Regions from separate parts of the Devosia sp. LjRoot16 genome, predicted to be linked through region 1. Evidence: predicted binding sites of a transcription regulator. Region 1 holds the regulator's gene; each other region holds the start of a gene.
The links. Region 1 encodes LexA, which represses DNA repair genes until DNA is damaged. Its sites were predicted from a motif close to TGTTCNNNNTGTGTTCNG; they were not measured.

Region 1 (10,394 bases):
GACCACCTTGTCGAGCTTGCCGTCGGGCGAGATGCGGATGACCTTGCCGCCGCCCCAGCGGGCATTCCACAGACAGCCCTCGGAGTCGACCACCGAGCCATCGGCGCCGCCAGGGCCGTCCATGGTGAAGAAGTCTTCCCACGGCCCGACCGGCAGGCCGGTCTCCGGGTCGGTGGCGCATTTGACGATCATCTTGCCGGCGTCCGTGAAGTAGGCGGTGCGGCCGTCGGGCGAAAAGCAGATCGAGTTGGGGATGCGGATGTTCTCGATCACCTTGGTGGTCTGCCCGGCCCGGTACTGGTAGACGCCGCCGACTCCCGCTTCGGCTTTGCGGCCCATGGTGCCGATCCAGAAACCACCGGTGCGGTCGACGCGGCTGTCATTGGTGCGGTTGGTCGGAACATCGCCGTCGATCTCGGCGATCACCGAGGTCGTGTCGGTCAAGAAGTCGTAGCGGAGCAGGGCGCCCGACTGGGCGATTGCAAGGCTCTGCTTGTCGATCACCGCGCCGGCGCTGACGGTGTCCTTGAAGGTGATGCGGTCGACGATGTGGCCATCGGTTCCGGCGCTCAGCATGGTCTGGTTGAGGATATCGAACCAGAACAGGCGCTCGAGCAGCGGGTGCCAGAACGGGCCTTCGCCCAGCTCGCAGCGGCTATCGACAAAGAGCTCGGCCTTGGTGTTCATCGCGGTTTTCCCTGGTCATAGGCAGCGACGGCCGCGGTGGCGCGCAATGCCACATCCGCGGCGGACATGCCGGGCTTGAAAATGTAGGTGCCGAGACCGAAGCCGGCGCAGCCGGCGGCGAAGTACTCGGTGAAATTATCGGGATTGGCGCCCCCGACGGCGTAAAGCGGAATGTCGGGTGGCAGTACGGCCTTCATCGCCTTGATGCCCTTGGGGCCCAGCACTTCGGCCGGAAAGAACTTGAGGCCCGTGGCGCCCGAGCGGATGGCGTTGAAGGCGTCGGTGGGCGAGAAGACGCCCGGATACGAGGTCATGCCACGCTCGATGGTGGCGCCGATCACCGCCGGGTTGGTATCTGGCGAGACGACGAACTGCCCCCCGGCATCAGCAACGGCATCGACGTCGGCGCGGCTCAGCACGGTGCCGGCGCCGATCAGCGCCCGGCCCTCGAACACCTTGGCGGCATCCTCGATGGAGCGCAGCGCCTCCGGCGAGTTCAGCGGCACCTCGATCATGGTGATGCCGGCGAGCACCAGGGCGTCGCAGACTTCGAGGGTTTCATGAGGGGTGATGCCGCGAAGGATCGCGATGATGTGTCGGTGGGTCATGGTCTATGCCTGTCTTGCAGCCTTGAGGCCGGCGAGGGTGGCGTCGGTTGCATCGATAATGCGGGTGCTGGCGCCCAGCCGGGCGAAGGCCATCTGGTAGAGCCCGCAAAGGCCGACGCTGCCGACCAAGGGGATCTCGGCTTCGCCGATCCAATCGCGCTGGCCGCCGATTTCAGCGCCGATGAGCAGACCCGAGAGGAACCCGGCGCACCATGGTGCGCTGCGTCCTGAGAGGAGCGAGCCGGCGCGAACCTTGAACAGCGTCGCAGTCAGCCGTTCGGGACGTTCCAGCCCCTGATCGAGGCCGGCTTCGAAGCCGCGCTCCCGATCTTCGCCTTCGAGTTCGCCACCCAGCGAGTGACGCAGTACCGAGTGGGTGCGCAGCAGTTCGAAAATCTCGCCGGTCATGGCGCTCGAGAAGCGCTCGAGCCTGGTGCCAGAAAGCAGCGCCCATTTGCTGTGGGTGCCGGGCATCACCGCCAGACCGGAGAAGCCCGGGAGCAACGATGACAGGCCCAGCAACTGGGTTTCCTCGCCGCGCATCACGTCCTCGGCGCCGACATCACGCAGGCAGACGCCGGGAAGAATGCGGGGGTTGAGCGGACCGGGCATGTCGGGCGCCACCGCGCCTTGAACGAGGCGACCAAGCTCGGCCGGCGCGTCGAGATAGGGGGCCTCGATCCAGCCCTGGCGGGCACCGGCCATGCCGCAGATCAGCACGTCTTCGACATCCTCGGCGACACCGCTGAGCAGCGAGGTCAGCACATCGGGGTATTGTTCGCGGCTGAGGCGACCCATGCCATCCGGCGACGAGCGCGCGAAGGCGATCTCGCCGGCGGCGTCGATGCCCCATGCGCGCAGATTGGAAGTGCCCCAATCAACGGCGACCCATTCGACCTCTGCTGCCAAAACCTTCTCCCTGGCGCTGCACGTTTGCTGCGCACCGCCATGCCGCTAAAGCGCGATCGGGAAGGTTGTCCACTCTCCTGGTACGATCGCGACGGCCATTTGCATGGCGGCGCTGCCCGAGGATGCCCGAAGCCTCCCTTGGCGGCGCGGACCGTAACGTCTTTGCCGGCCCGGCCCTAGTGCAAATATCGGCGGGGAGGTTCGGTTTCATAAGAAAAAGGGCCGGCAAGGCTGCCGGCCCAGGGACCCGATTGGCGGTGGGGTCAATACGTCAGTATTTGCGCAGCAGGCCCACCAGCCGGCCCTGCACCTTCACCCGGTCAGGCGGGAAGATGCGGGTCTCGTAGGCCGGGTTGGCCGCTTCGAGCGCAACGGAGTTGCCGCGGCGGCGAAGCCGCTTCAGCGTCGCTTCCTCGTCATCGACTAGGGCGACCACGATCTCGCCAGTCGAAGCGGCGTCCTGCTTCTTGATCAGCACGGTGTCGCCATCGAAGATGCCGGCGTCGATCATCGAGTCGCCGCGGACTTCCAGTGCATAGTGCTCACCAGGCCCCAGCATTTCAGGCGGCACCATGATGGAGTGGCTGTGGGTCTGGATCGCTTCGATCGGCGTGCCTGCCGCGATGCGGCCCATTACCGGGATCGTCACCGCCCGATAGGAGTCGGCATTGACCACCGGTGCCGAGGGGCGGGCCGGAGGCGCCGACACCTTGCCGAGGTTACCCTCGATGACCGAGGGCTCGAAGCGGGCCTTGCGACCACCGAGCGAGGGGTTCATCGAATCCGGCAGCTTGATCACCTCGAGCGCGCGGGCCCGATTGGGCAAACGCCGGATGAAGCCACGCTCTTCCAGCGCGGTGATCAATCGATGGATGCCGGACTTGCTTCTCAGGTCGAGCGCGTCCTTCATCTCGTCGAACGAGGGTGGGATGCCGGACTCTTTCATCCGCTCGTGGATGAACATCAGCAGTTCGTGTTGCTTGCGCGTAAGCATGGGCGGCTCCGTGAGCAGAATCGGAACAAAGACTGAACGTGTTATACGTGTTCCAGTTATGTTCTGCAATCGAGCGGTGAATATTGCGTTACGATTGGGGGCGCAGCGAGCGGAATGAGCAGGTGTCGGGCCTAGGAACGCCGCTGCTCTCACCCATTGGCGAGGCGGCGGAGGAGGGCCGTGGCGGCGAGGAGATCCGAGGTAGCCTTGCCTTCGGTGAAGGCGTGGAGAGTGCCCGCAAGGAGCTCGTAGGCGGCAGTCCGCCGGTCCCTCGACCACAGGCGTGCGAGGCTCATGGCGGCCCTCAGTTCCCAGGCGAGCGCTCCCTGGGTTCGAGCGAGATCGATGGCCTCCTGCAGCAGCCGCGTGCCGGCCTCGATATCGCCGTCAGCGACCCTCGCGAGGGCGAAGGCCCGCAGGATCTCGGGTCGGCACCAGCCGCTGCTGCGTTCGGGGGAGAGCTTCAGCCCGCGCAGCGAGCCGGTGAGCGTCACCCAGGTCTCGGCCTGCAGGAAGCTCGCCGGCTGCAACAGGATGGCGCTTTCGCTGCGACGGCCTTCGCGGACGGCGATGTGGATCATCACCTTGCGGTAGAGATCGGCCCATGAGGTCCAGAGCGGCAGCCCGGCATGCTCGGCCGCGCGCCCCAGTTGCGTGATGCAGCCAACGGCTCGGTCATCCTCGCCGTACCACAGCAGCAAAGGGCAGGCGCCGAGGCCAATCGCTTCGCAGAGGGCCCAGGGACCTTGCTCGGCGGCGAAGTTCAGCGCCTCGAACAGCAGGTGGCGGGATTGGTCGGGCTTGCCCAGCAGCCACAGCCGGCGCGCCTCCACGACGCGCAGGGCCCCCCTCGGCGGGGAGGTCAGAATGGCGAGCGGCGCCGGCAATTGCCAGTCGGGTCCACCGATCATGGCGTTGGCGAGGCGGGCCGAGGCGGCATGGTCGCCGGCATAGTGGAGCGCCTCCGCCTGCAACCGGTCCGCGGTTTGCGCCAGATCGCGACGTCCGGCAGCGCGGGCATAGGCAAGAGCCGCCTGCGACAGCCCGGCGGCGTGCCGGAGGTGACCGGTGCGCAGCGCCAGGGCCGAGCGGACCAGCAGAAGTTCTGCATCGGCCCATGCGGCGGCCATGGTGCGGCCAAGGCGGGCCGCCTCGAGCAAGTGCCGGCCTTCGATGCGCAGCGGACCGGCGCGATCTTCCGTCAGCGTCGCCAGTTGCAGATGCAGCCGGAACCGCAGGTTGGCTGGCAGAAGCGCTCCGGCCCGTAGAGCTGTCACGGCGCGGCTCCGCATCTCATCATAGTGGCCACCCCGCAGCAGCAGGGGGCTCGCATGGGCCGCGAGGAGGGCGCCAGCGTCTAGGTCGCCATGCGGCGAAAGGCACCGGTCGAGTGCCTCGCGGACCTCCTCGACCAGGTCGCCATGCCGTTCCAGCCACTCGGCCCGTGACAGCTTCTGCCAGGCCTCGAGGGCATTGATGACATGCGACAGGGCGAGGTCGGCATGACGCCGTGCCGTCCGAGGCAAATCCTCCGACGCGGCGAGCCGTTCGGCGGCGTAGGCGCGCAAGGGGCGGGAGAGACGGTATCGCACTGCATGTCCACCCCGAGCGGTGAGCACCTGCGACTTTGCCACGAGGCCTCCCAGCGCGGCGATGAGGCGGCGATCATCGAGGTCGCCGTCGGTGGTCACGGCAGAGGCATCAGCCAGGTCGAACGCGCCGGCGAAGATCGACAGCCGCCGCAACACGATGCGTTCGTCGCCGGAAAGCGTGCCATGGTTGAGCTCATAGAGCCCGCGCATCGAACGGTGGCGCGGCGCAACGGTGCGGCGGCCATCGGACAGAAACTCGATACCGCGCTCGAGTTGGGTGCGCACTTCCTGCAGCCCGAACACCTGGATACGAGCGGCGGCCATATCGATGGCGAGCGGCAAGCCGTCGAGTTTGCGGCTGATGGCCACGAGGTGCCGGACGTCGCGGTCGCTGCCGCGCAGGGTTTCGTTGCCGGCCTGGACGCGCTCGATCAGCATGCGCACCGCGGCGTGGGTCATGGCCTCGTCCAGCCCGATATCGTCGCGTTCCGGCAGGTCGAGCGGCGCCAGGCGATAGACGTGCTCTCCGGCAGCTCGCAGCGGCTCGCTGCTGGTGGCGAGGACGTGGAGGCGCGGCAGCAGGCGCAGCACGGCTTCGATCGCGACGGCGGCGTCCTCGATCAGCGCGTCACAACTGTCGATCAGCAGCAGTTTGTGAACATCCACCGGCCGGTCCCCGCTGCCCGCTGCGAGCGCCCGCAGCAACTCCGGCTCGACCCTGCGACCGCCGGTCAGCGTGGAGAGGTCGACATAGGCGCCCCCGTCGGCGAAGCGACCGGCCAGCCGCTGCGCCGCCACGGCAGCGAGCGAACTCTTGCCGATGCCGCCCGGGCCCACGACGCTCACCAGCCGGCGCGCCGTGACCATGTCGGCAACGGCGCGCAGCGCCTCGTCACGGCCGATCAACTGGACCAGGCTACCTGGCAGTGTTGCGGGTGGGCCGTCGGCAGCGCGAGCAACCGGCGTTCTGCCGCCGACCGGCGCGATAAAGCGATAGCCGCGGCCCGAAACGTTGGCGATGTAAACCGGCCTGGTGGAGGAATCGCGCAGCGCACGTCGAATGGCGGCGAGGTGCACGCGCAGGTTCACCTCCTCGACGAAGGTCTCGGGCCACGCCACCCGGACCAGCTCCTCCTTGGTTACGAGGGCGCCGGGTCGCTCCAGCAGTGCCAGAAGAATGGCCATGGCGCGGCTGCCCAGACGCACCGGCTTGTCGTCCTCGAACAGCAGGTGGCGGGAGGCGTCGACGCTGAAGCCACCAAAATGCAGTAACTGGTCTTCGGACGCCCCGGCGGCATCCGGCGAGCGCAGCTTCAGTTCATTTGGCGGGCCATTCATCGGGTCAGGGGCCGAGGGTAGGGTGGTGCGGGGGCGGGAAACGGCCGCCGTGCTGCGCCGCCGTCTCGTCGATGCGCTTCACCCAGGCGATTGCGCCTTGCTCGAGGGCGGTAGCGCGGGCCTCTGCAAGAAGGCGCCGGGCGGCCGCTGGGTCGAACCAGATGGCCGTGCTTGCCTGGGTGCGCAGCACCTCGGGTTTGGTCCAGCCGACGGTGCCTTCGGCGACACGCCGCAGCGCCAGTTCGGAAATGGCGCGGCCGTCCACCGTTGCCAGGTGGTCGGCTTCGATCGCATCGAGGCTGTCGACCTCGAGCGGCTCCTCGTTGACCTCGTGGGGATTGAAGCGGAGATCGATGGCGCGGAGCAGGCGGCGGCCCCAGTTGCGCCAGTAGTTGAGCCCGTCGCCGCCAGCTTCCTCCATCAGCTCGAACGCATAGGAGCGGGCGGCCTGTTCGTCATCGGTCCAGATGGCGATGGGGGCACAGGCCAGCGCAATGGCGTGACAGTTGGCGATGAGGTTGTCGCGGCGTGATCGCGCCAGGGTGTCGGCAGCGATCTCGACCGCCTCCTGGCCGTCGCCGGTGAGACACGCGATGCGGGCGAGGACGATGCCCATCGAAACGTAGGGGTGCACAGAGGTGCAGGGGATGAACCCCTTGGCCTCGCGTCGGACGCGTTCCGCCACCCGTTTCGCCTCGGCATGTTCGCCGAGAAAGTGCAGCGACTGGGCGATCGATTTGTAGGCGAAGATCGGTTCGTCGAGCCGCTCGCGCGTCGCCTGCTCGACCATGTCGTAGGCGATTTGTCGGCAGCGCGGATAGTCCGCCTCGGTGAAGGTGGCGCACCACTGCATGGCCATTTCGGTGTGCGTGTCGGCCGCTGAAATCGTCATCGGCGCTGCCTCCGGATCGGTTGCGGAGACAATGCTGTCGCGGCTGACGGCAGCATGCCCCAGCAGAGACCCTAGCGAGTCGGCCAACCCGCGGCGTGTGAAGAGTTGCTAAGAAGCATGAATCGCTCGGCGCGCCGTTACGATACTTCACAGCGATTAACTGGCAGCATGACCGGCGCCGGATCAGCTTTGGACCACCGAGACAGAACTCGGTCTCACCAAGGAGAGATCCAATGCTTTCAACAAAGATGATCGCGCTCAGCCTCGCGACAGCGCTGCCGATGCTGCTCGCGGCCATGCCGCAGGCACTCGCCGCCGAGATCAAGAATGTCGTGATGGTCCATGGCGCCTGGGCCGATGGCTCGGGCTGGCGGCCGATCTACGAGATCCTGAAGAAGGAGGGCTATAACGTCCGCATGGTGCAGAACCCGCTGACCTCGATCGAGGCAGACGTCGCTGCCACCGATCGGGTGCTGGACCGCATGGATGGCCCGGTCATTCTCGTCGGCCACTCGTATGGCGGCGCGGTGATCACCGAGGCGGGTGACCACGAGAAGGTGGCGGGTCTCGTCTATGTCGAGGCTTTCGTGCCGGATGTCGGGGAATCGCCGTTCGGCCTGATCCCGCAGGATCCGAACCATCCGCCGCCGTTCGATATCGGCGAGGATGGCTTCGTGTTCTTCAACGAGGCTGCGTATGTTCCCGGTTTCGCCGATGCGCTGCCGCAGGCCGACGCCGAATTCCTGCGTGACTCGCAGGTGCCGATCTCGCTGCAGGGCGCCAGCACGCCGCTCACCGTTGCCGCCTGGAAGGACAAGCCGTCCTGGTACCAGTTGGCCGATGCCGATCACGTGATCCCGCCCGAGGCGCAAAAGCAGATGGCCGGCCGCGCCAAGGCAACCGTGGTGACGGTCAGCGGCGGGCACCTGGCGTTCATTGCCCATGCCGAGGACACCGCGAAGCTGATCATGGACGCCGCCAAGGCGGTGTCGGCGCAGTAGCCCACGCTCTCCCGCGAGTGCAGACGCCCCAAATCCTGCGCTCGTGGCCCTCGCGTGCCGCCCGCCCTCCCATGCCCCTCGCGTGGCGGCACGCGTCTTTCCCTTACCCAGGAGATTGCCCATGGCCCACTTCACCACCAAGGACGGCACCGAGATCTACTTCAACGACTGGGGAACCGGACAGCCGATCGTCTTCTCGCATGGCTGGCCGTTGAGCGCCGACGCGTTCGAGGACCAGATGTTCTATTTCGCCGAGCGCGGCTACCGGGTGATCGCGCATGACCGGCGCGGACATGGCCGATCGAGCCAGCCCCTCGGCGGCAACGATATGGACAACTATGCCGACGACCTCGCGGCTCTGGTCAGCCATCTCGGGCTTGCCGATGCCATTCATGTCGGCCATTCGACCGGCGGTGGTGAGGTGGCTCGCTATATCGGCCGGCATGGCACGGCGCGTGTCGCCGCAGCTGTGCTGATCGGTGCGGTGCCGCCGCTGATGCTGAAGACTGCCGCCAATCCGACCGGGCTGCCGATCGAGGTGTTCGATGGCATCCGCGCCGGGGTGCAAGCGGACCGGTCGCAATTCTTCATCGACCTGTCGATGCCGTTCTACGGCTACAACCGACCCGGCGCGAAGATCAGCCAGGGCGTCCGCGACAGCTTCTGGCGCCAGGGCATGGCAGCGGGCATGCCGGCCAGCCACTACTGCATCAAGGCGTTCTCGGAGACCGACCTCACCGAGGACCTGAAGCGGTTCGACAAGCCGACATTGATCCTCCACGGCGACGACGATCAGATCGTGCCGATCATCGCATCGGCAGCGCAGTCGTCCAAGATCGTCGCCGGCAACGAGCTGCGTGTCTATGCCGGCGGCGACCATGGCATCTGCACCACGCAGAAGGACCGGGTGAATGCCGACCTCTGGCAGTTCGTCTCCGGGCTGGCCGCGCCATGACCAGGCGAAAACCGGCAGGGGATCGCCCGCCGCCGCTCGCGCCCGAGCTTGGCACCGTCCGCGATTCCGGTCCGGCGGCGATGCGCCGCCCGGCGCGGGATTGGGATCTGGTGGATGAGGAATCCGACGAGTCCTTCCCCGCCAGCGATCCGCCTTCGCATGCACCGGCTCGGTCTGGCTGACCAGCCTCGGAGGACGACATGAACATGCTCGACATGCGCGCGAACGAGGTTGAAACGCAGCTGGTCGACGCCGTAGCGGCGGCGCTCAAAAGCCGGCTGGCTCGGCCGATCCCGGCCTATCTGCGGCGTGATCGGCGGGGCAGCGGCGGGCTTGCAGCCTGGCAGGAGAACCGGGTGGCGCGTCACATCGTCGACAACGCCGATCGTCCGCTGCGGGTCAGCAAGCTGGCCGACCTCGCCGGTCTGAGCTCCGGCCACTTCTCCCGGGCCTTCCGGGCGAGCTTCGGGCTGTCGCCACACAAGATGCTGGCGCACCACCGCATCATGCAAGCCAAGCACCTGCTGCTCAGCACCGACCTGCCGCTGTCTGAGATCGCCAGCGCCTGCGGCTATGTCGACCAGTCGCATTTCTCGCGCCGGTTCCACCGCCACACCTCCACCAGTCCCGGCCGCTGGCGCCGGGACCACCAATGTCCACCCATCAGCAAAGGACAAGTCCATGCGTAGCTCATCACTCGTGGCGCTCGCCGTCGCGGCCGCACTCGTTCCGCCGGCCGGCGCCCACGAGATCGCCAGTGCCAGCGATCCGGCGGTGCATGCCGCGTTCGACATCGTCGATACGCGGGTTACCACTGAGGGCGGCGATGTGGTGTTCGCCGTCAAGGTTCGTGATGGGGCTGGCACCAGCAAGCCCGATCCGAAGGGTGAGTTCGCCGGTTCGGAGGTCTATGCCTATGTCTGGCCGACCTCGATCGACAGCGGCGATATTGGTTTTGACGTTGGCCAGGGGATCGTCGCCATGGCGGTTACCTTCCACCCGGATTTCGACGACGCGGCCTATGGCGGCAAGAACCGTCACATCTGGCACCCCCATTGGGTGGTGCTGGTCAAGGACGAAGCCTGCGGCGGTGGACTGACGGTCAAAGACATTCCCGAGGGGGCGACGGTCAAGACCCCGCCGACCTGGCCGGGGGTGCCGATCCTCATCGATAGCCCGGAGTTTCCGCTCGATTTCACTTCGGACACGGTGGAGGTCCGCGTTCCTTTGAGTGCGGTCTCGTCGCTCGCCGGCGCCAGTTTCGACGGTGTCACCGCCGGTCTCAAGGTCAACGCCAACATCCACGCCCCACTGCTCTGCGTCGATGATGTCTTCAAGATCGCCTCGGGCGACCTCAGCCTGCCGGGCAAAGTGGCGCCGGCGCCGCAATGAACGGCAGCGCCCCCAGGACCTGTGTC
Region 2 (10,394 bases), on a different contig from region 1:
GTGGTCGGTGAACTGCGGGCTGAGCGGGTTGCGTTTCACTCCGCCGACCGCGTCGTAGAGCCCGTCGATCGACAGGAACGCCAGTGAATCCGCGCCGATGAACCGGCACATCGACTCGAGGTCGGGGTGCTGGTTGGCGAGCAGGTTCTCGGGGTCCGGCGTGTCGATGCCGTAATAGTCGGAGTAAAAGATCATCGGCGAGGCGACGCGGATATGCACCTCGCGCGCGCCGGCTTCGCGGATCATCTGCACGATCTTCACCGAGGTGGTGCCGCGCACGATGGAATCATCGATCAGGACGACGCGCTTGCCTTCGATCTCGGCACGGTTGGCCGAGTGCTTCAGCTTCACGCCAAAGGCGCGGATCGACTGGGTTGGCTCGATGAAGGTGCGGCCCACATAGTGGTTGCGGATGATGCCGAGCTCGAACGGGATGCCGCTCGCCTGCGCATAGCCGATCGCCGCTGGCGTGCCGCCATCGGGCACCGGCACCACGACGTCGGCTTCGACCGGCGCTTCCTTGGCGAGGTTGATGCCCATGCGCTTGCGCGCCGAATAGACCGGGCGGCCGGCGACGATCGAGTCCGGACGAGCGAAGTAGACATACTCGAACAGGCAGATGCGCTCGGGGCGGGGGGCGAACGGCTTCACCGAGTCGATGGTGATGGTGCCATCCGGCTGGGTCTCGCAGATCACCACTTCGCCGTTCTCGACATCGCGCACGAACTTGGCGCCGATAATGTCGAGCGCGCAGGTCTCCGACGCAAAGATCGGCTTGCCGTCGAGGTCACCCAGCACCAGCGGGCGGATGCCGTTGGCATCGCGTGCGCCGATCAGCTTGGTGCGGGTCATCGCCACCAGCGCGAACGCGCCCTCGAGATGCATCAGGGCATCGATGAAGCGATCCGAGGAGGCGATTTTCTTGGAGCGGGCGATCAGGTGCAGCACCACCTCGGTGTCCGAGGTCGACTGGCAGATGGCGCCCTGTGAGATCAGTTGCTTCCTGAGCGTCAGGCCGTTGGTGAAGTTGCCGTTATGGGCGATGGCGATGCCGCCGACTTCCAGTTCGGCGAACAACGGCTGCACGTTACGCAGGATCGTCTCGCCGGTGGTCGAGTAGCGCACATGGCCCATGGCGAGGTGGCCGGGCAGGCGTCCGACAGTCGCCGGGTCGGTGAAGTGATCGCCGACGAGGCCGAGCTGGCGTTCCGAATGGAACTGTTTGCCGTCGAAGCTGACGATGCCCGCCGCTTCCTGTCCGCGGTGTTGCAGCGCGTGCAGGCCGAGTGCGGTGAGGGTTGCGGCCTCGGGGTGGCCGAGGATGCCGAACACGCCGCACTCCTCGCGCAGCGTATCATGGTCCCATTCCGCGATCGGTTTGGCGTTCTGGGTCATCGGGCACCTCCAGGGTTCAGGTCGGGCCAAACAAGACGGGACCGCAGATGCGGCCCCGTTCACAAATATGCAATGCGCTCACCCGAATTTCATCAGGCGTTAGGCGCGGCCCCCTCGGCCGGCGGCTCCAGCGGCGCGTCGTTCTCGAGCTGGTCGGTGCCCTCTTCGTTGGGCACGTCAGCATCCGGCGTCGGCACGTCGTCAGGCGACGCATCCTCGCCCGTGCCGCCACCGGCGCCACGCTGCAGGATGTCGGTGACCTGCTTCTCGAGATCAGGCGGCAACAGCGCTATCAGGCTGTCGCCGAAATTGCGAAGGATCGGCAGCGAGCGCGACTCGGCCGCCCAGGAGGGCAGGTTCGAGGGCATCAGCCACAGCCCGAAGATCACCACGATCACCGCAATCAGCACCCCACGGGCGACGCCGAAGATGAACCCCAACGTGCGGTCGAGCGGCCCGACGCGGCTGTCGACGACGAAATCGGCGATCCGCATGGTGATCAGGTGGAGGATGATCAGCGCCACGATGAAGGTGCCGAGCACCGTCACGATGTCGGCCACGATCGGCTCAGCGATATAGCCGCGCGCGATCTCTTTGTGGTTGAAATAAGCATAGGCGGCAATCGCCGCGGAGCCCGCCCAGGTCGCTAACGACAGGATTTCACGCGTGAATCCACGGGCCGTAGCCAGGATCGCCGAAATCAGGACGAGAACGCCGATGCCGACGTCAAATGCAGTCAACATAGAGAAAATCCGCCCCTGGGACCCGCTTCAGGGTCCCGTGTAACCATTAATCGTGGCAAAGCCAAGCACGGAGGATGAGGTGCATGGCCGATGTTCACGGAAAGCAGATGGCGTGGCCAAAGCGCTACTCTGCCGCCTGCCGCTGACCACGGGCCGCGATACGTCCGATGAGCTCGGCGAGCTCGGCATACTCGCCCACGGCGATGCCGTTGGGCACGTCGCCCTTGCCCAGCCGACCGGTTACCGCGCCCAGGAAACCGAGCTTCTGCGCCTCGCGCAGGCGCTGCGCCGCATGGGCCACCGGGCGTACGCCGCCGGCCAGCGAGATCTCGCCGAAATAGACATTGGACGAGGGGAGAGGCGAGCCGGTCAGTGACGAGATCAGCGCCGCCGCCACCGCCAGGTCGGCCGCCGGCTCGTTGATTTTCAGCCCGCCCGCGACGTTGAGATAGATGTCGTTGGCGCCGATCCGCACCCCGCAGCGCGTCTCCAGCACCGCCAGTACCATCGACAGCCGCGACGAATCCCAGCCGATCACCGCGCGGCGCGGCGTGCCGAGCGGCGAGGGCGAGACCAGCGCCTGCACTTCGCACAGCATCGGGCGTGTGCCTTCCATGCCGGCGAACACGGCGGAGCCTGCCGCGTCCTTGTCGCGCTGGTCGAGGAACAATGCCGAGGGGTTGGCCACTTCGCGCAGGCCCAGCGTCGACATCTCGAAGACGCCGATTTCGTCGGTGGCGCCATAGCGATTCTTCACGCCGCGCAGAATGCGGAAGGTGTGGCTGGAGTCGCCCTCGAAATACAGCACCGCGTCGACCAGGTGTTCGACGACGCGCGGCCCGGCAATCTGCCCATCCTTGGTGACGTGTCCGACCAGCACCACGGCGGCGCCGGATTTCTTGGCGAAGCGGGTCAGCGCCTGCGCCGAGGTGCGCACCTGCGTCACGGTACCCGGGGCGCTCTCGACCCGATCGGTCCACAGCGTCTGGATCGAATCGATGATCACCAGGTCCGGCGGCGGGCCGTTCTGCAGCGTGGCGAGGATGATCTCGACATTGGTTTCAGACGCCAGCAGCACGGGACGATCGCCCAGCTCCAGCCGCTGCGCCCGGAGCCGGATCTGCGCCACCGCTTCTTCGCCGGAGACATAGACGATGCGCCGGCCGCGTTCGGCCAGCGCGGCCGCCGCCTGCAGCAACAGGGTGGATTTGCCGATGCCCGGATCGCCACCGATCAGCACCGCCGAGCCCATGACGAAGCCGCCGCCGGTCACCCGATCGAGCTCGCCGATGCCGGTCTCGACCCGCGCCGCCGTCTCGGTTTCACCGGCCAGCGGCAGCAGCTCGATCGGCCGGCCGCCGGCGATTGCCGATTTCGGCCCGGCGCCGACGCCCGAATCGACGATCTCCTCGACGATGGTGTTCCACTCGCCGCACGCCTCGCACCGCCCCTGCCACTTGGTGGTCAGAGCGCCACAGGCCTGGCAGACATAGGAGGTTTTGGTACGCGCCATGAGATGCCCCGGAGGAGTCGACGACAGGTAGCCGACTATACGGGCAAAGGCAAGAACGAAGAGTGAACAACCAGCGGCCGCAGTCACCGGTCTCGTCTCCCCTTTGCGGGGGAGAATTCCAAGGGGCCCATGGTGGGCCCGACCTTGCCATCTCACCGGCTGTCATCCCAGCGAAAGCTGGGACCCACTTCGTCGCCCGCACCAGCTGAGAGTTGGGTCCCAGCTTTCGCTGGCATGACACGCGGTGGGAGCGGAGGCCCTGTGCCTCCCATCGGCGCCAACGGGGAGATGGGCTGGTGGAGCGTCCGTGCCTTCACCGCCGTGGCCACTCCCCGATCACCTCATACCGTCCCTGCCCATAAAAACTGCGGACCAGCGCGAACCCGTCCACCCGCAATGTCGGCGGCCGCTCCAGCACCACCTCGGGTGCGTGCACCCGGTCGTAGCAGAGCGTCAGGTGGAACGCCTCGCTGGGGGCCGAGCGCACCTCGAAGCCGCGCTCCAGCATGCCCCAGCGCAGCAGCCGGGCCAGCTCCACCAGCGGCGTGTCCGAACCGGGGCGCAGCACCAGCGGCGGCGAGCCCACCTTGCGACGGAAACTGGCGAGCCGGGTGAGGGCAATATCGAACGGCTGAAAGCCGATCGCCTCACCGGTCGCCATCGCCACCGCGAGGTCGCTGCCGCTCAGTTCCTGGTAGAAGCCGACGCCGACCAGCGAGATATGGAGCGTCGTCGCCGGCAACAGCGCCGCCGTGATGCCGTAGAGGCGCCGCTGCTCGTCGACGATCTCCTGCAAGACCGGGCGGATCCCGCCACCGACCAGCACCGCGAAGAAGACCGGGTCGCGCCCCTGTCGTGGCGGCACCCTGATCGACTTGAGCGGCCGCGTGTCCTCAGCGAACATCGACAGCTGTGGCAGATCGGTCATCTCATCGGTCCTCCGGCTTAGGGACACACAAGGAACCAGTGAGGCTGAACGGTAGTCAAGAACAAAAAGAGAACAAATTGCACCGAAGCGGTGCGCTCGACCTTCGCCCAACTTGCCTCCGCCGCCGCTGGTTGCGAAGCTCACCTCCTCGCGACTCCGAACGGCCCGACCAGCGGCCGGAACAAGCAGACATAGGGAAGAGATGACCAAGATCACCGGGATCGAGACGATCCGCACGCGCGCCGACGGCACCTGGCTGTTCGTCAAGGTTCTGACCGATCAGCCCGGCCTCTACGGCATCGGATCGGCCTCCGACCACTACCGCGCCAAGGTGGTAGAGGCGGCGATCGAGAATGTCACGCCCCTGCTGATCGGTCGCGACGTCAGCCGCATCGAGGACATCTGGCAGTCCGTCTATACCCAGAGCTACTGGCGCAACGAGGCCATCGGCAACACTGCCCAAGCCGGCATCGACATGGCGTTGTGGGACATCAAGGGCAAGGAAGCCGGCATGCCGGTCTACCAGTTGCTCGGCGGCAAGACCCGCAGCGCTGTCGCCGCTTACGCCCACGCCCAGGGCGACTCGCTCACCGAGCTCGAGGACGATGTCCGCCGCTACTGGGAGGAGGGCTACACGGTCATCCGCTGCCAGCTGGGCAATTACGGCGGCGGCGGTTTCCTCGATCGCGCCAATGCCCGCGGGCCGAAAGATCACTGGCCGCAGGACAAGGCCTTTGACGACGACGCCTACCTGCAGGCCATCCCCGAGATGTTCGCGCACCTGCGTGACAAGCTCGGCTGGGGACCGAAATTTACCCACGACGTGCACGAGCACCTGGCGCCGACCAATGCCGTGCAGCTGGCCAAGCTCCTCGAGCCCTATCGGCTCTACTTCCTCGAGGATCTGCTCTCGCCCGAACAGGTCGGCTGGTACCGCCAGGTGCGCCAGCAATGCGCCACGCCGCAGGCAATGGGCGAGCTGTTCGTCAACCCGCACGAATATCTGCCGCTGATCACCGAGCGGCTGATCGATTTCGTCCGCGTCCGTATCTCGAAGGGCGGCGGCATCACCCAGGCGCGCAAGATCGCGACGCTGTGCGAATGGTTCGGCGTGCAGACCGCCTGGCAGGAAGGTGGCGACAACGACCCGGTGAACCAGATGGCGGCAATGCATGTCGATCTCGCCTCCACCGCCTTCGGCATCCAGGAGGAGAACCACTTCAAGCCCGAGGAGTACGAACTGTTCCCCGGCCATGCGCTGCTCGAAGGCGGCTACCTCTACGGCAACGAGCAGCCCGGGCTTGGCATCGATATCGACGTGAAGAAGGCCGAAGCGCTGCTCGATCCGGACAAGGCGGCGAAGTCGCATTACATGGCCGAAGACCGCCGCCGCGATGGCGGCATCGTCCGGCCGTAGCGAGGGCCGGCGGGCGGACTCGATTGAGGGAGGCGGACCATCGAAAGCTCCACTGACTGGCAGGCCGACCTCGCTCACCTGGCCGAAGGGATCGTCACCCGGCATCGACAGCCGTTTCATCTCATCTCGCAGGCGGCGTTCGAGGCGAAGGTGGCCGAGCTGTCTGCTCGGCTGCCCTCGCTATCCGATGCCGCGGCGGTCGTTGCCTTGCGCGGTATCGCGGCCAGCATCGGCGACGGCCACACCTTCGTCGCCGCGCCGCCTCGGCCGAAATTTCCGGTCGAGTTCTGCTGGTTCGGTGATCAACTTGCGGTGGTTCGCGCCACGGCTGCCCACCGCACGTTGATCGGCACTCAGCTGGTGGCGATCGGCGAGCAACCGGTGGCGGATGTCCAGGGTCGGTTGCAACAGCTCATTCCGCAGGGCGAGAACGCCGGCTATGTGCTGGCGCAGAGCGTCGAGCTTATGCGGGAGCCCGAGGTGCTCTCGGCTCTGGGCATCCCACCGCGGTTTCGCCTCATCGATACCGCCGGAACCGAGGTGGCTGTCACCCTGGGCCCAGGCGACGAGCCGCTGCTGACCGCCGAGCACGCTCCGCTCTCGATGCAGCGGATGGACGAACAGTTCTGGTTCTCGCATGTAGCCGAACGGGATGCGATCTACGTGCAGTTTCGTTCCTATGGCGGGCTCGAGGCCAATGCCATCAGGCTGTTCGACACCCTCAAGCAACAACCGGCGCGACGGCTCATCGTCGACCTCCGGCGGAACGGTGGCGGTAACTTCCTCGCGGGCCGGCAGTGGCTGCTGCTCCCCATCGAACTGCTGGGGCTGGTCGCTGGCCAACTGTTCGTGCTGGTCGGCCGCCGCACCTTCTCCGCGAGCATGGTCAACGCCATCGATTTCCACCGCGAAACCGAAGCCATCCTCGTCGGCGAGCCGATCGGCGCCCGGCCATTCGGCTACCAGGAGAACGGCTGGTTCACGCTGCCCGGCTCCGGGCTGCGGGTCTCGGCCGCGACCCGGCTCTACCGCTTCGGTCCGGAGGACGCCGACAGCTTTCATCCGGACCAGCAGATCGATACCAGCTATGCCGACTTCGTCGCCGGCCGCGATCCGGTACTCGAGTGGGCGCTCGGCGCCTAGAGGTCCGGCATGCCGCTGAACACCTCGAGGATCACCCCGATATCGGGGGCGCTGTCGAGATAGTGCACCGCGATGCCGGTGAAGGTGCCGCTGAGGGTGGATTGCCCGCCACGCGCCGCCTGGTCGGCCAGCGTCTGCCGGAAGTCCGGCGTCTGTACCGCGACATGGTGGACGCCGCCGACCCCGCCGCGCTGGGCGAGAAACTTGCCGAACATGTCGTTCTCGTCTCTCGGCTCGATCAGCTCCCACATCACATCGCCGATCATCGTCATGGCGATGCGCGAGCGCCACTCGGCCGGTTTGCCGTCGACCAGGACATTCTCGGCGTTCTCCGGCCCGATCTCCATAAACTCCCACGGCCCGATGCCATACTGCTCCTCATAGGCACGGACCGCCGCCTCGAGGTTGGGCACCACGATGCCCAGCTGCATCGTCTTGGTGAAGGTTGGCTGCTTTGCCGGCATATTCGGGCTCCTGTATTCAACAAAAGTGTTGATCAACAGTATTGTTGAATACGAGTGAGCATCCTCTGTCAAGCCGGTGGGTTGGTCGACCTCGCGACTGCCGCTAGGGTGCCCGCCCACGTGAACACCAGGGAGTACGGGATGCGGTTCGAGGGCCAAGCGATTTATGTCACTGGGGCAGGGCACGGCATCGGCCGCGCCACTGCGCTGCGCCTCGCCGCCGAAGGTGGCTCGATTGCGGTCTCCGATATCGATGGCCCCGCGGCGGAGGCCGTCGCCGCCGAGATCGCCGCGACGGGCGCGCGGGCCTTCGCTAGCACGTGCGACGTCACCAGCCGTGACGCCGTCGATGCCTCCATCGCCGATACAGTCGGTCGTTTCGGTAGGCTCAACGTTCTCGTCAACACCGCCGGTGGCGATTGGAACGAGCCGGCGCTCGGCGAAATTCCCGATGAGCTGTTCGACCGCAAGATCGACGTCAACCTCACCGGCGTTTTCCGCTGCGTCCGCGCCGCCCTGCCGGCGCTGATCGCGGCCGGACCGGGCAGCAACGTTGTCAGCATCGGCTCGATCAATGGCAACTGGGCCTTTGGTGGCTACGCCTATTCAGCGGCGAAGGCCGGGCTCGAAATCCTCACCAAGAATTTTGCGGCCCGTTACGGCAGCCAAGGCGTCCGCTTCAACCTGATCAGCCCCGGCACCATCCGCACCCGCAACTGGACGGTGCGTGAAGACGATGGCGGCAAGCGTGCCCGCAAATATCCGCTCGGCCGCCTCGGCGAACCGGAGGACATCGCCGCCGCGGTGGCGTTTCTTGCCTCGGCCGATGCCGCATGGATCACCGGCATCAACCTCCCCGTCGAAGGCGGCATCATGACCGGCGGCCTGCACGACCTGATCATGGAGGGCTGATCGGTCGCGGCCGGTGTGTGGGGCGCCTGCCGCGACCGATGACGTTACGCCGTTCCGGTCAACCGGTCGCGGATCTCGGTGTCGGATTGCGGAATGTTGCCACCCGGGGTCAGCCGGTCAACCGACTCGGGAATTGCAGTGGCGAGACGCTTCAACAGTTCCTCGCGTGACAGGCCGGTGCGCTGCGACAGCTCGGCCAGGTTCTCTGCGCCCACCGCCTGCTCGACCTGCGCGGGCGACAGGCCCTTGGTAGGAACGCCTACAGTGACCCAGGAATCGGCAGTTTCCGCTTGGCCCGAGTTGCGGAAGCTGTCCATCAGGTCGCCGAGCCCGCCGGTGAGCACGTTGCCGTTCCCGCTGCCAGCGGGCCGGCTCGCGTCTGGGCCATTGCCGCCACCACCGAACAGGTCGCCGAGGCTGCCCAGAATGCTCGAAAGCCCATCCTGGGCCGGAGCTCCGTCGGGGCCGGTGCTCGATCGGTTCTGAAAGCCCTTCAGCGCTTCGGCAATCTTGTCACGGTTCTGGTAGCCCGCCACGGCAAGCAACCCGAGCAGGGCGACCATTGAAGGCATTGCGTTCTTGGCCATGTGACTGGTCCTTTCAGGGATGGATTGGGTCGTCAGGTGCGACGGCGCATGAATGCGCCCCAGGCGAACAGCACGATCACGGCACCGACGACGGCGCCGATCAGCCCGGCACCTTCGCCGGGCGCGTACAAACCAAGGGCCTGCCCGAGGAAGGAAGCGACGAACGCGCCCACGATGCCGAGCACCGCTGTCATCACAAAGCCCGACGGTCCGCCGCTGTTGGGCAGGATGAGTTTTGCCACGATGCCGGCGACAAGACCGATGATAATGGTCCACAGAATGTCCATAGGCGAAGTCCCCTAAGCCCTCGCGCAAATGCGCGGAGGTCTCGGACAACGCCCAGTTGCTGACAGTGTTCCGGTCGTGGGGAGATTCGGGTCGAGATCACCAGTGCACCGGCAAGCCAGGTGCTAGCGACAGGAGGGGGATGGTGTTGCTGAAGGCCGGACGCAGCAAGGTGACGCGCGACTCGGGCGGTTTCGTCATCCGCCTCAACATGCCCGGCTGGATCTTCCCGCGTCCCACCGATCATGGGCACGGCGCGTTGGCGCTGGTGGTCGAGTCGTTCCTCGCGCCGGGCCGTCTCGTTGCCCTGCATCAGCACCGCAACGACGAGATCATCTCGTGGGTCCCTGACGGCGTGATGCGCCACCACGATGACGTCAGCGGCGACCTGGTCACCGACCCCGGCCACCTGCTGGTGATGAATGCCGGCCGCAGCTTCTGGCACTCTGAGCGGACGCTGCCGACCGACCCGCCCTTGCGCATGCTGCAGATCATGGTGCGTCCACATAGCATCGACCTCGAGCCGAACATCCAGCACGGGCCGCTTCCAGCCTGGATGCCGAACGTCTGGCGGCACCTGTTCGGACCCGAAGGCAGCAGCGCTCCCTTCTTCGTGCGCAACACCATCGACTTCTTCGATATCCGGCTCACTGTCGGTGCTCGTGTCACGCTGCCGGATATCCCCGGCCGTGACGTCTATTTCTACGTGTTCACCGGCGACATCGAAGCCGGCGGCCAGAGCTTTGGCGAAGCCGAGCAGGGCCTGTTGCTCGCCGGCGAGACGCTGGAGATCGAGGCAAAGACTGCCGCGGTGGTCGTGGCCTTCCTCATCGATCCCACCGCGCAACTGGTCCGCCAGGGGACCATCGGCGATAGCCCAAAGATTCCGCCGCCCTCACGTGCACGGTTGCTGCTCTGGCTTCTCGGCGTGCTGCAATGGTTCCGGCGGCGAACGTGATCCATCACCGGAGCCCGACGAACTCATCTATCTCACCGCGGTTGCCAAG
Region 3 (10,394 bases), 230 kb from region 1:
GTGTTGCCGTTGACCGAGGCGACCTCGACCATCGAGGTGCGCAAAGGCTTATCCTCGCGCCACTCGGTATCGCCGATGGAGTCGAGATATTCGGGCGTGTTCTCGAGCTCGATCCACAGGTGATCGCCTGCTGCGAGTCCCGACGCGTCAGCCAGGTGCAGGTACATCGAGCCTTCCGCCGCCGGCTCGTCCAGCGCGAACTCGCCCGAGTAGCTTGGTACGTCGATGACGCCGCCGACCTGGAAGGCGCCGCCGGCGCGGGCATTGCCGGTGAGTTCGATGGTCGTGGCGCCCGAACCGGTGCCCATCACCGTGATGTCGTCGCGGTTGATGACGACGGTCTCATTGAACTCGAACGTGCCGGCGCCCATCAGGATGGTTTCGCCAGCCGGAGCGGAGTCAATAATGGTCTGCAGCTCGGCCGCGGAGGTCGAGGCGGATACGGTGATCATTGGGAGTACCTTTCGCTATAGGTGGAGGTGGACGCGAATGCCTCCCTTTGCACCGCGGCTATAGTGTTCCTGACGAGCGCTAATCCCGGCTGAGGCCGATCGATCGGATTTGCACCAAATTGCCAAGAGAACTCCCGCAACATCGCCCATCAATCTGGGCGGGGAGGGGGCCGAAATGTGCACGCTGTGGAAAAGGCCGAAAAGCAAGGAGCCGGGCACATGGCCCGGCTCCTCAAAAACTCAACGATGGCCAGCCCTTAGAGCTGGCGGATGGTCACGGGCCGGTCGTCGTTCCAGGCGACGGCATTGCGCAGCGGCAGGCCGAACTGGCTTTCCTCGATCTCGAACACATCGCCGGGCTCGGTCTTGATGCCGTCGGCAAAGCTCAGCGTCGCGGTGCCGAACATGTGGACGTGGATGTCGCCCGGCTGGCGGAACAGGTCGTACTTGAAGTGGTGGTGCTCGAGGTTGGCGATGGTGTGGCTCATGTTGTCCTCACCCGAGAGGAACGGCTTCTCCCACAGCACCTTGCCGGCGCGCAGGATCCGCGACATGCCCGAGACGTTGCGCGGCAGCTCGCCAACCCGCAGCTCCGGCCCGAACGAGCAGAAGCGGAGCTTGGAATGGGCGAGGAACAGGTAGTTCACCCGCTCGGTCACGTGGTCGGAGAACTCGTTGCCGAGCGCGAAGCCAAGGCGGAAAGGCGTGCCATCCTTGCCGATATAGTAGATGCCGGCGATCTCGGGCTCCTCACCGGCGTCCTTGGCGAAGGCAGGCGAGGGGATCGGCTGGCCCGGCGCGGTGACGGTGTAGCCGTTGCCCTTGTAGAACCATTCGGGCTGCACGCCGATCTCGCCCGGCGCGGGCTTGCCGCCTTCGAGACCCATGCGGAACATCTTCATCGAATCGGTCAGCGGCGCTTCAGCCTGCTGCTGGTTCGACTTGTGCATGGCGTCGCGGGTCGAAGCCGAACCCAGGTGGGTAAGGCCAGTGCCGGTGACGTAGAGGTGCGACGGATCGACATGGTCGATCGGGGCAAGCAGGCGGCCCTCACGGGCGAGCGCCTCGCGATCGAGCTTGGCGCCGAGGCCCTTCTCGATGACCACGGCGCGCAGCGACAGCCCGCGCTCGGCGGCTTCGGCAGCGAGCGCATAGACGCTCTGGGCTCCGGTGACCACGCTGGTGACGCCGCCTTCGGTGGCGCCGACGGCGCGCGCGCCCTTGTCGTCCTGGAACTGGATGAGATGCATGAAGCCCATTCCCTTGATTTTCGTTGCCGCCCTATAGCGCGGCGCAGCCGCGATTGCATTTGGATTTTGGATGTAGATCACCAACGCGGGTGCCAAGGGTGCGCAGCGGTCGAATCGCAAGGCGCCGGTGCGTAAGGAACAGCGAATTTACCCCCTTGACGATTTGGAAACGAAATGAGAACAGAATGAGTACATTAGATGGACATCTTATCGGTTTGCGCGGCGCAGACCGAAGTGGAATAAGGGAGACCGGTGATGGCTGCTGTTGCGCCTCTACGAGTTATTGAGGGATCGATGGATAAGGAGAAGGCGCTGGCAGCAGCGCTGAGCCAGATCGAGCGGAATTTCGGCAAGGGCACGGTGATGCGCTTCGGCGAGGGCGCCATTGCCCAGGTCGAGGCGATTTCCACCGGCTCGCTCGGACTGGATATCGCACTGGGCATCGGTGGGTTGCCGCGCGGCCGCATCGTGGAAGTGTTCGGGCCGGAAAGCTCGGGCAAGACCACGCTGGCGCTGCATGTGGTGGCCGAGGCGCAGAAGAACGGTGGCATCGCCGCCTTCGTCGACGCCGAGCATGCGCTCGATCCGATCTACGCCAGGAAGCTCGGCGTGAAGGTCGATGAGCTGTTGATCTCGCAGCCCGATACCGGCGAGCAGGCGCTCGAGATCGCCGATACGCTGGTGCGCTCCGGCGCCGTCGACGTGCTGGTGGTCGACTCGGTGGCCGCACTGACCCCGAAAGCCGAACTCGAAGGCGAGATGGGCGATTCGATGCCGGGCCTGCAGGCGCGCCTGATGAGTCAGGCGATGCGCAAGCTGACCGGCTCGATTTCGAAGTCGAAGGCGATGGTGATCTTCATCAACCAGATCCGCATGAAGATCGGCGTGATGTACGGTTCGCCCGAAACCACGACCGGCGGCAATGCGCTGAAGTTCTACTCCTCGGTCCGCCTCGATATCCGCCGCATCGGCGCGATCAAGGAGCGTGAGGAAGTCATCGGCAACCAGACACGCGTCAAGGTGGTCAAGAACAAGCTGGCTCCGCCGTTCCGCCAGGTCGAGTTCGACATCATGTATGGTGAAGGCATCTCCAAGACCGGCGAACTGCTCGATCTCGGCGTGAAGTCGGGACTGGTCGAGAAGTCCGGCGCCTGGTTCTCCTATGACAGCCAGCGGCTGGGGCAGGGGCGTGAAAACTCCCGCCAGTTCCTCAAGGACAACCCGGCGATCGCCGACCAGATCGAAAAGGGCGTGCGCGAAAGCTCCGGCATCCTCGGCGAAGCGCTGTTGGCCGGGCCGGAAGGTGACGAGGGCGACGACGGGGACGCGTGATCGGACCCGCCGGGATGTGAAGAAGAGGGCGCCCAGGTGGCGCCCTTTCGTTTTGAGCGGTGGGTTGCGTTTCCACGATCGTGCCATTCACGCCGGCGCTGGTGGGTAAACTCAATTGTGCCCATCCACCGGCCGTCATCCCGGCGAACGCCGGGACCCACTGCTCGGACAATGGACTGGGTACGAACCCCGCCGGTCCGTCACAGCAAGGTCGGATGGGTCGACGTTGGCGGAATGTTTGGTGCACTGGGTCCCGGCGTTCGCCGGGATGACGGCCGGTGCTTGTTGCGGGACTGACGACAGTGCGATCTCCGCGTCCTACGCACCCAATCTGACACCTCTCCCCACCCTGCGCTGGACACAACCGCAAGCCCCGCGATAGAAGGCCTTTCCTGTTGTTCTTGGCGGGGCTCATGGCCTCGCCATTTGTCTGTAAGAGACCCGTCATGACGAGCGTGAACGATATCCGGTCGAGCTTTCTGAGCTACTTCGCGAACAATGGTCACGAAGAAGTCGCATCGAGCCCGCTGGTGCCGCGGAACGATCCGACCCTGATGTTCACCAATGCCGGCATGGTGCAGTTCAAGAACGTCTTCACCGGCGTCGAGAAGCGCGACTATGTGCGGGCGACCAGCTCGCAGAAATGCGTGCGCGCCGGCGGCAAGCACAACGACCTCGACAATGTCGGGTTCACGGCGCGCCACCACACCTTCTTCGAGATGCTCGGCAATTTCTCGTTCGGCGACTACTTCAAGGAGCACGCGATCGAGCTGGCCTGGAACCTGCTCACCAAGGAGTGGGGCCTGCCCAAGGAGAAGCTGACCGCGACGATCTACGAAGACGACGACGAGGCGATGGCGCTCTGGAAGAAGATCGCCGGCCTGCCCGAGGATCGCATCGTGCGGCTCGGGGCCAAGTCGAACTTCTGGCAGATGGGCGATACGGGCCCGTGCGGTCCGTGCTCGGAAATCTTCTACGATCACGGCGACAAGTACTGGGGCGGCCCGCCGGGTTCGCCTGAGGAAGACGGCGACCGCTTCGTCGAGATCTGGAACCTGGTGTTCATGCAGTTCGAGCAGTTTGCGGACGGCTCGCGCACCAGCCTGCCCAAGCCTTCGGTCGATACCGGCTCGGGCCTCGAGCGCGTCGCGGCGGTGATGCAGGGCACGAACAACAATTACGAGATCGACCTGTTCAAGTCGTTGGTTTCGTCGACCATGCACGCCACCAACTTCAATGGCGACCCGACGACGCCGAGCCTGCGCGTCATCTCCGACCACGTGCGCGCCATGAGCTTCCTCATTGCCGAAGGCGTGCTGCCGTCGAACGAAGGTCGCGGCTACGTGCTGCGCCGCATCATGCGTCGCGCCATGCGCCACGCGACCCTGCTCGGCGCCACCGACCCGGTGATCCACAAGATCGTGTCGACGCTGGTCAAGGAGATGGGCCAGGCCTATCCCGAGCTGGTCCGCGGCGAGCAGATGATCGAGGAGACGGTCCGGCTCGAGGAGCAGCGCTTCCTCAAGACGCTGAGCCGTGGTCTCGTCATCCTCGACGAAGCGACCGCCGATCTCAAGCAAGGCGACATGCTCGAGGGCGTCACGGCCTTCAAGCTCTACGACACCTACGGTTTCCCGCTCGACCTGACGCAGGATGCGCTGCGCACCCGCGGCATCAATGTGGATCTCTCGGGCTTCGAGGACGCGATGGCCCGCCAGCGCGCCGAGGCGCGCAAGAGCTGGGCCGGTTCGGGCGAAGCGAGCGAGGACAAGGTCTGGTTCGCGGTTGCCGACCAGGTCGGCCCGACCGAGTTCCTCGGCTACGAGACCGAGACCGCCGAAGGCGCGGTCACTGCGCTGGTCAAGGGCGGCGCCATCGTCGACGAGCTGAAAGCCGGCGACGAAGGCTATGTCGTGCTCAACCAGACGCCGTTCTACGGCGAAAGCGGCGGCCAGGTCGGCGACACCGGTTCGCTTACCGGCGAAGGTATCGCCGCGACCGTGACCGACACGGTCAAGAACAACGGCGTCTTCGGCCACAAGGTGAAGGTCACCGACGGCACCATCAAGGTCGGCTCACCGCTGGCGCTGATCGTCGATCACGACCGGCGCTCGGCCATTCGCGCCAACCACTCCGCGACGCATCTGCTGCACGAGGCGCTGCGCCTGGTGCTGGGCGATCACGTGGCGCAGAAGGGCTCATTGGTCTCGGCCGATCGGCTGCGCTTCGATTTCGTCCACACCAAGCCGATCACCCCGCAGGAACTGGCTCAGGTCGAAGAGATCGCCAACGATATCGTCTTGCAGAACTCGCCGGTCGAGACGCGCCTGATGGGCGTCGAGGAAGCCAAGGAGTCCGGGGCTCGCGCGCTGTTCGGCGAGAAGTACGGCGATGAAGTGCGCGTCGTCTCGATGGGCGATCCGACCGGTAACGCGGTCGGCTGGTCGGTCGAGCTCTGCGGCGGCACGCATGTGCGCCGCACCGGCGATATCGGGCTGATCACCATACTCGGCGATTCCGGCGTTGCCGCCGGCGTGCGCCGCCTCGAGGCGCTGACCGCCAAGGGCGCGCGCCAGCATGCGCGCACCAATGCCAACCTCGTTGCCGGCGTCGCCGACGCGCTGCATGTGGGGCCGCACGAGGTGTTCACCCGCATCGAGGCGCTGCAGGAAAACCTCAAGAAGGCGGAGCGCGCGCTCACTGACGCCAACAAGAAGCTGGCGCTCGGCGGGGGCGGTTCGGCGCCGGCTTCGGCTGACGAGACGGTCAATGGCGTTACCTATGTCGGCCGCGCCGTCGAAGGCATTTCGGCCAAGGACGTCAAGGGCCTGGTCGATACCGAAAAGAAGCGGATCGGTTCGGGTGTGGTTACGGTTGTGCTGAAAGGCGATGACGGCCGCGGCACCGTGGCGGTTGGCGTCACCGAGGATCTGACCGGCAAATATTCGGCCGGCGAGCTGATCAAGCTGGCGACCGCGGCCTTGGGCGGGCAGGGCGGTGGCGGCCGTCCCGACATGGCGCAGGGCGGCGGTCCGGATGGCGCCAGGGGCGCCGACGCAATCGCCGCGGTGCGCGGCGGGCTGTAGCATCTGGCGGTGAGCGGGCGCGTGCTGCCCCTCACCCTGACTTTCTTTCCAGTTGGCGCAGGCGCGTCGACCGGACGCGATGCCTCTCCCTTCTCCCCTCAGGGGAGAAGGTGGCCGAAGGCCGGTTGAGGGGTGAAGCCGCGCCATGCGCGCTCGTTGAGAAGCTGAACCCCTCACCCTAGTTCCGCTACGGACCTGACGGTCCTAGCTGCACTAGCCCTCTCCCCTCAGGGGCGAGGGGACAATGTGGGGCAGCCCGTGCCCTTCCCGCAGAACTTCCTGAGCGAACTAGACCGGGTCCGGGCCCGGACCCTTGAAATCGTCCGGCGAGGGATTGTCTCGCCGGGCGCGATATTCGGCCCAGCGTCCGGCGATGCGGGCGCGGGCGCCATCGGCGAAGATGTTGGCGAGCCCGGCGGCGACGATGACGCCAAGCCCGGCAAGGCTGATCGCATCGGGCACTTCGCTGAAGAACAAGGCCCCGAACAGCAGCGCCCAGATGATCTGGCTGTACTGCATCGGCGCCACCCGGCTCGCCGGAGCCAGGGCGACGCCCTTGAGCTGCAGCAGATAGCCGATGCCACCCAATACGCCGCAGGCCACCAGCCCGCCCAGCAGCAGCGGGCTCGGCCAGCTGAAGCCGACAATAAAGACGCCGACCAGGTTGACCACCAGGGTGAGCAGGCCGGGCAGGGCGAACAGGGTGACGCGCCGCTCGGCGCCGGAGATCAACCGGATGGTGGTGAGCGACACGGCAGCGGCGAGCGCGCAGATGAAGGCGGCGATGTGCCCGAGCTCGATCTCGCGAAAGCCGGGCCGCACCACCAGCAGCACGCCGAGGAAGCTGATGACCACCAGCGCCCAGCGATAGAGCGACACCTCCTCCTTGAGCACGACGACCGAGAGGATGGTCGCCAGCACCGGGATGAGGAAGACGAGGCAATAGGCTTCGGCCAGCGGGATGGTGACGAAGGCGTAGGTGATCAGCACGGCGCTCAGCGTCCGGCAGAACGCGACGAGGAGCATCAGCGCCGGGCGGTTGAGCTTGAAGGTGTCGCGCCAGCGCTCTTCGCGCGGCTTGGAGAACAGAGCCGGCAGGAACGAGAAGACGGTGGTGAACAGGCCAATCTCGAAGACGCTGAGTGAGCCGCCCAGCGCTTTGACCAGTGCATCGGCGGTCGAGAATGACGCCATGCCGCCCAGCACGCAGAGCACGCCGAGCGAAACCGGTGAGAGGGAGCGCAGCATCTACTTGCCTGGCGCCGCTTGCGCCTGGTCGTCGGCATCGCCGCGTCGCGGCAGCTTGGCGTCATCGCCGAGCGGCGGACTGACCTCGGAAACGGCACTGGCCGGACCGAAGACCGACAGGCGCGAGAAGATGCGGATGCGCGTTTCGTCCGACATCACGTTGAGGATGCCGCAGATGGCAACGACGACGAGCCCACAATAGGCGACGGTATCGGGATACTCGGCATAGAATATCGCGCCGAAGACGATGGCCCAGGCGATCTGGCTGTACTGGGCCGGCGCGATCATGCTTATCGGCGCGGTGCGGGTCGCGGTGATGAACAGGATGTTGCCGGTGCCGCCCAGAGCCCCGATCAGAACCAGGAAGGCGAATTCCTGCAGCGTCGGCCAATGGAACCCGGCGATGAGCATCAGGATGGAGTTGATCACGACAACGTAGCCCAGCGGCAGGCCGAGCAGGCTGACGCGCTTTTCGACCGGGGCGACCTTGCGCAGCGTGGTGGTGGCGATGCCGCCCATCACCGCGGCGCCGACCGCCATGAGATGGCCGAGTTGCAGTTCGCGGAAGCCCGGCCGGACGACGAGGAGCACACCGCAGAAGCTGGCGCCAAGGAACAGCCAGCGCTGCCAGGTCACGGTCTCGCCGAGGAAGCTCCGCGACAGCGCCACCACGAAGATCGGCGCCAGGAAGGCGATCGAGTAGGCCTCGGCCAGCGGAATATGGGTGAAGGCGTAGATGATGCAGAGGTTGCCGATCACCCCGGCAATGCTGCGCAAGTGCACCAGATAGGGGTGGCGCATGCGATGCAGGTGCCGCCAGTGCTCGCCCTTGGGCTTGGTGAAGATCGCGGGAATGAAGGAAAACAGCGCCGTCCAGAAGGCAATTTCGAAGACGGAGAGGCTGGTGCCGAACCCTTTGATGATGGCGTCGCAGCAGGAATAGAGGAGGTAGGCAAAAAGCGCGAAAGCGACGCCGGAGGGCATCTTCTGGGCATCCAAGAGGGGAGGGACGGCAACTGGTATGTTAGTCCTATACGATGGGCCGGCCGCACCGTCGATGGGCGGGAATGCCACAGGGCCTAATTATTTCGTCTCTACTTGAAGCGTTCACGCGCCAGCGGCCCGATGGTCTCGATTTTGTTGGTCCAGATGTAGCCGGCAAAGTTGTCGGGCACCTGAGCCAGCAGTTCGGGCGTATCGATGCCGGCAGTGCCGGGATCGCCGGAGCTGTAAGGGCCGAGCAGGATCACCTCCGAGCCGGCCTGCTGCAGGCGCTCGATGAAGAGGTTCGGCCAGCCCCAGACGAATGGCGCGACATTGATCGGCAGCATCACCTTGGTGTTGCGGCAAGCGTCCGGAACAAACCCGGTCCAGCCAAACCCCTCATATTGCAGCAGGCAATCGACCAGACCCTTGCGCGACCAGACATTGAGATCGCCGATCAGCTCGGCGGCGCGGTAGGTTGGCGGATCACCACCATAGGCGCCCCAGACGGCCGGCCGCCATTGCGGGTGCGACGACAGCAGCTCGGCCAGCATATCGCCCTCGCGTGCCTCGTTGCTCTTGAAGTTGACGAGGAAGCGCTCGGCGGGGAAGGCGGTGAACACCTCCTTGAGTTCGGGCATCAGGCCGATGCCCTTGCCGCGAAACGGAAAGCTCGCGCCGCCATCGGCGGTGTAGCTGTAGCCGATATCGAGCAGCTTCAGTGACGCCATGTCGTGGCCACGGGTCTCGCCGCTGCCTTCGGTGCGGCAATCGACGGTCCAGTCATGCAGCACGGCGAACTGGCCATCGGTGGTCGGATGGACATCTAGCTCGACAATGTCGGCCCCCGCGGCGAAGGCCGCCTGCATCGAGGGGAGGGTATTTTCGAGGTAGTCGTGCGTCGGCCGATCGATCCGCTCGGCGGTGCAGGTATCGTTGTTGAGGTCGGCGCGATCGAAGGTCTGGTGCACGCCGCGATGGGCGATCAGCTCGAGCTTTCCCTGAGGCGGCGCGACGCGCCAGGACGCATTCCAGACGTAGACCGCGGCGACAATGACCGCGAGGCCAAGCAGAATCTTTTTGAACATCAATACCCCTCAATGCGGCTGACGCTCAGGTGGGTTCATGGCCCAAGTATGACCGGATGGCCTCAGCCGCAGTTGAGTTTGGAGCCTTGGAAATCGGCTTCGCACTGGATGCGCCGGAGGTTAGCCAGGTCCTCGTCGGCGGGGGCTTCGCCGTTGGGTTTCACCACGATGGCCTCCACCACGGCGCTGCTTTCGCCATTGAGGATGCCGAACCAGACAAAGGTCGCGGCCGTATCGACGAAGGCGCCTTCGCGCACGAAACCAGTGTCGCTGGTGACCTCGTTGGTGTAGGCGCGGCCCAACGCGCCCTGGTCGAACGCGCTGTCATAGAGCTGGCGAGTGCCGACGCGTTCGAAGACGAAGACATCGCCCAAATGCGAGACGCGTGAGCTGGGCGTGCTGGCGTCGACGACGAGGTCGCTGGGCATGGTCGGCAGCAGCGGCGGCAGCGCCGTGTCGAAGCGGTTGGCGTCGATATCGGCTTCGCCGGGCAGGTCGAGGCCGTCGATATCGGCGTCGAGCGGCAGGAAGAAACTGTTGAGCGGCCCCTTGGCGAAAATGCGCTTCAGCGGGTCGCGCCCGACGCCGGCTGTGGACCAGCCGTGCTGGCGGTTGAAGAAACTGGTGCTCGCGGCATTGAGGCCATCGAGGCCGGGGGTGAAGTAGAGCGCGATCTCGTAGTTGCCATCCGTCGCCATCGAGGCGTCGGTGGCCGAGCAGCTGCCGATATCGAGCAGCCGGTCGCCCAGCTTGTATCCGGAGATCGGTCCGGCCAATTCGGCTTTGCCGATGGCCGGCGTGTAGTCGGATACGAAGCGCCACTGCATGTCGTACGGGGCGGCGCGCTCGTCGATGGCGAGGAGGCGCAGGCAGGCCTCACGGATGGCGGAAGGCAGGTCGGTGATCCAACCGGAGGACGGTGTGGGCGGCAGGGTGACCCGGGCCAAATAGAGG

Region 2: the regulator LexA is predicted to act here: its motif matches at 3,703-3,720, upstream of radA (DNA repair protein RadA).
Region 3: the regulator LexA is predicted to act here: its motif matches at 1,868-1,885, upstream of recA (recombinase RecA).

Annotation. Positions count from the first base shown of each region.
Region 1 covers NZ_CAXUPH020000003.1:45,929-56,322, reverse strand. Annotated here, with positions in the region: gene ACSQ23_RS14660 (SMP-30/gluconolactonase/LRE family protein) at 1-687, opposite strand, end outside; gene ACSQ23_RS14655 (2-dehydro-3-deoxy-6-phosphogalactonate aldolase) at 684-1,295, opposite strand; gene ACSQ23_RS14650 (2-dehydro-3-deoxygalactonokinase) at 1,299-2,204, opposite strand; gene lexA (transcriptional repressor LexA) at 2,476-3,198, opposite strand; gene ACSQ23_RS14640 (ATP-binding protein) at 3,348-6,128, opposite strand; gene ACSQ23_RS14635 (hypothetical protein) at 6,133-7,020, opposite strand; gene ACSQ23_RS14630 (alpha/beta hydrolase) at 7,254-8,021, shown strand; gene ACSQ23_RS14625 (alpha/beta fold hydrolase) at 8,143-8,976, shown strand; gene ACSQ23_RS14620 (helix-turn-helix domain-containing protein) at 9,177-9,665, shown strand; gene ACSQ23_RS14615 (hypothetical protein) at 9,658-10,368, shown strand; gene ACSQ23_RS14610 (glutamine amidotransferase) at 10,365-10,394, shown strand, end outside.
Region 2 covers NZ_CAXUPH020000004.1:64,027-74,420, reverse strand. Annotated here, with positions in the region: gene purF (amidophosphoribosyltransferase) at 1-1,395, opposite strand, end outside; gene ACSQ23_RS18300 (CvpA family protein) at 1,488-2,138, opposite strand; gene radA (DNA repair protein RadA) at 2,263-3,651, opposite strand; gene ACSQ23_RS18290 (2'-5' RNA ligase family protein) at 3,965-4,579, opposite strand; gene ACSQ23_RS18285 (enolase C-terminal domain-like protein) at 4,782-5,996, shown strand; gene ACSQ23_RS18280 (S41 family peptidase) at 6,147-7,139, shown strand; gene ACSQ23_RS18275 (VOC family protein) at 7,136-7,603, opposite strand; gene ACSQ23_RS18270 (SDR family NAD(P)-dependent oxidoreductase) at 7,745-8,515, shown strand; gene ACSQ23_RS18265 (YidB family protein) at 8,560-9,102, opposite strand; gene ACSQ23_RS18260 (GlsB/YeaQ/YmgE family stress response membrane protein) at 9,135-9,389, opposite strand; gene ACSQ23_RS18255 (pirin family protein) at 9,533-10,345, shown strand; gene ACSQ23_RS18250 (AAA family ATPase) at 10,350-10,394, opposite strand, start outside.
Region 3 covers NZ_CAXUPH020000003.1:278,152-288,545, reverse strand. Annotated here, with positions in the region: gene ACSQ23_RS15840 (calcium-binding protein) at 1-452, opposite strand, end outside; gene araD1 (AraD1 family protein) at 710-1,702, opposite strand; gene recA (recombinase RecA) at 1,958-3,034, shown strand; gene alaS (alanine--tRNA ligase) at 3,481-6,120, shown strand; gene ACSQ23_RS15820 (DMT family transporter) at 6,409-7,368, opposite strand; gene ACSQ23_RS15815 (DMT family transporter) at 7,369-8,352, opposite strand; gene ACSQ23_RS15810 (glycerophosphodiester phosphodiesterase family protein) at 8,463-9,440, opposite strand; gene ACSQ23_RS15805 (hypothetical protein) at 9,503-10,394, opposite strand, start outside.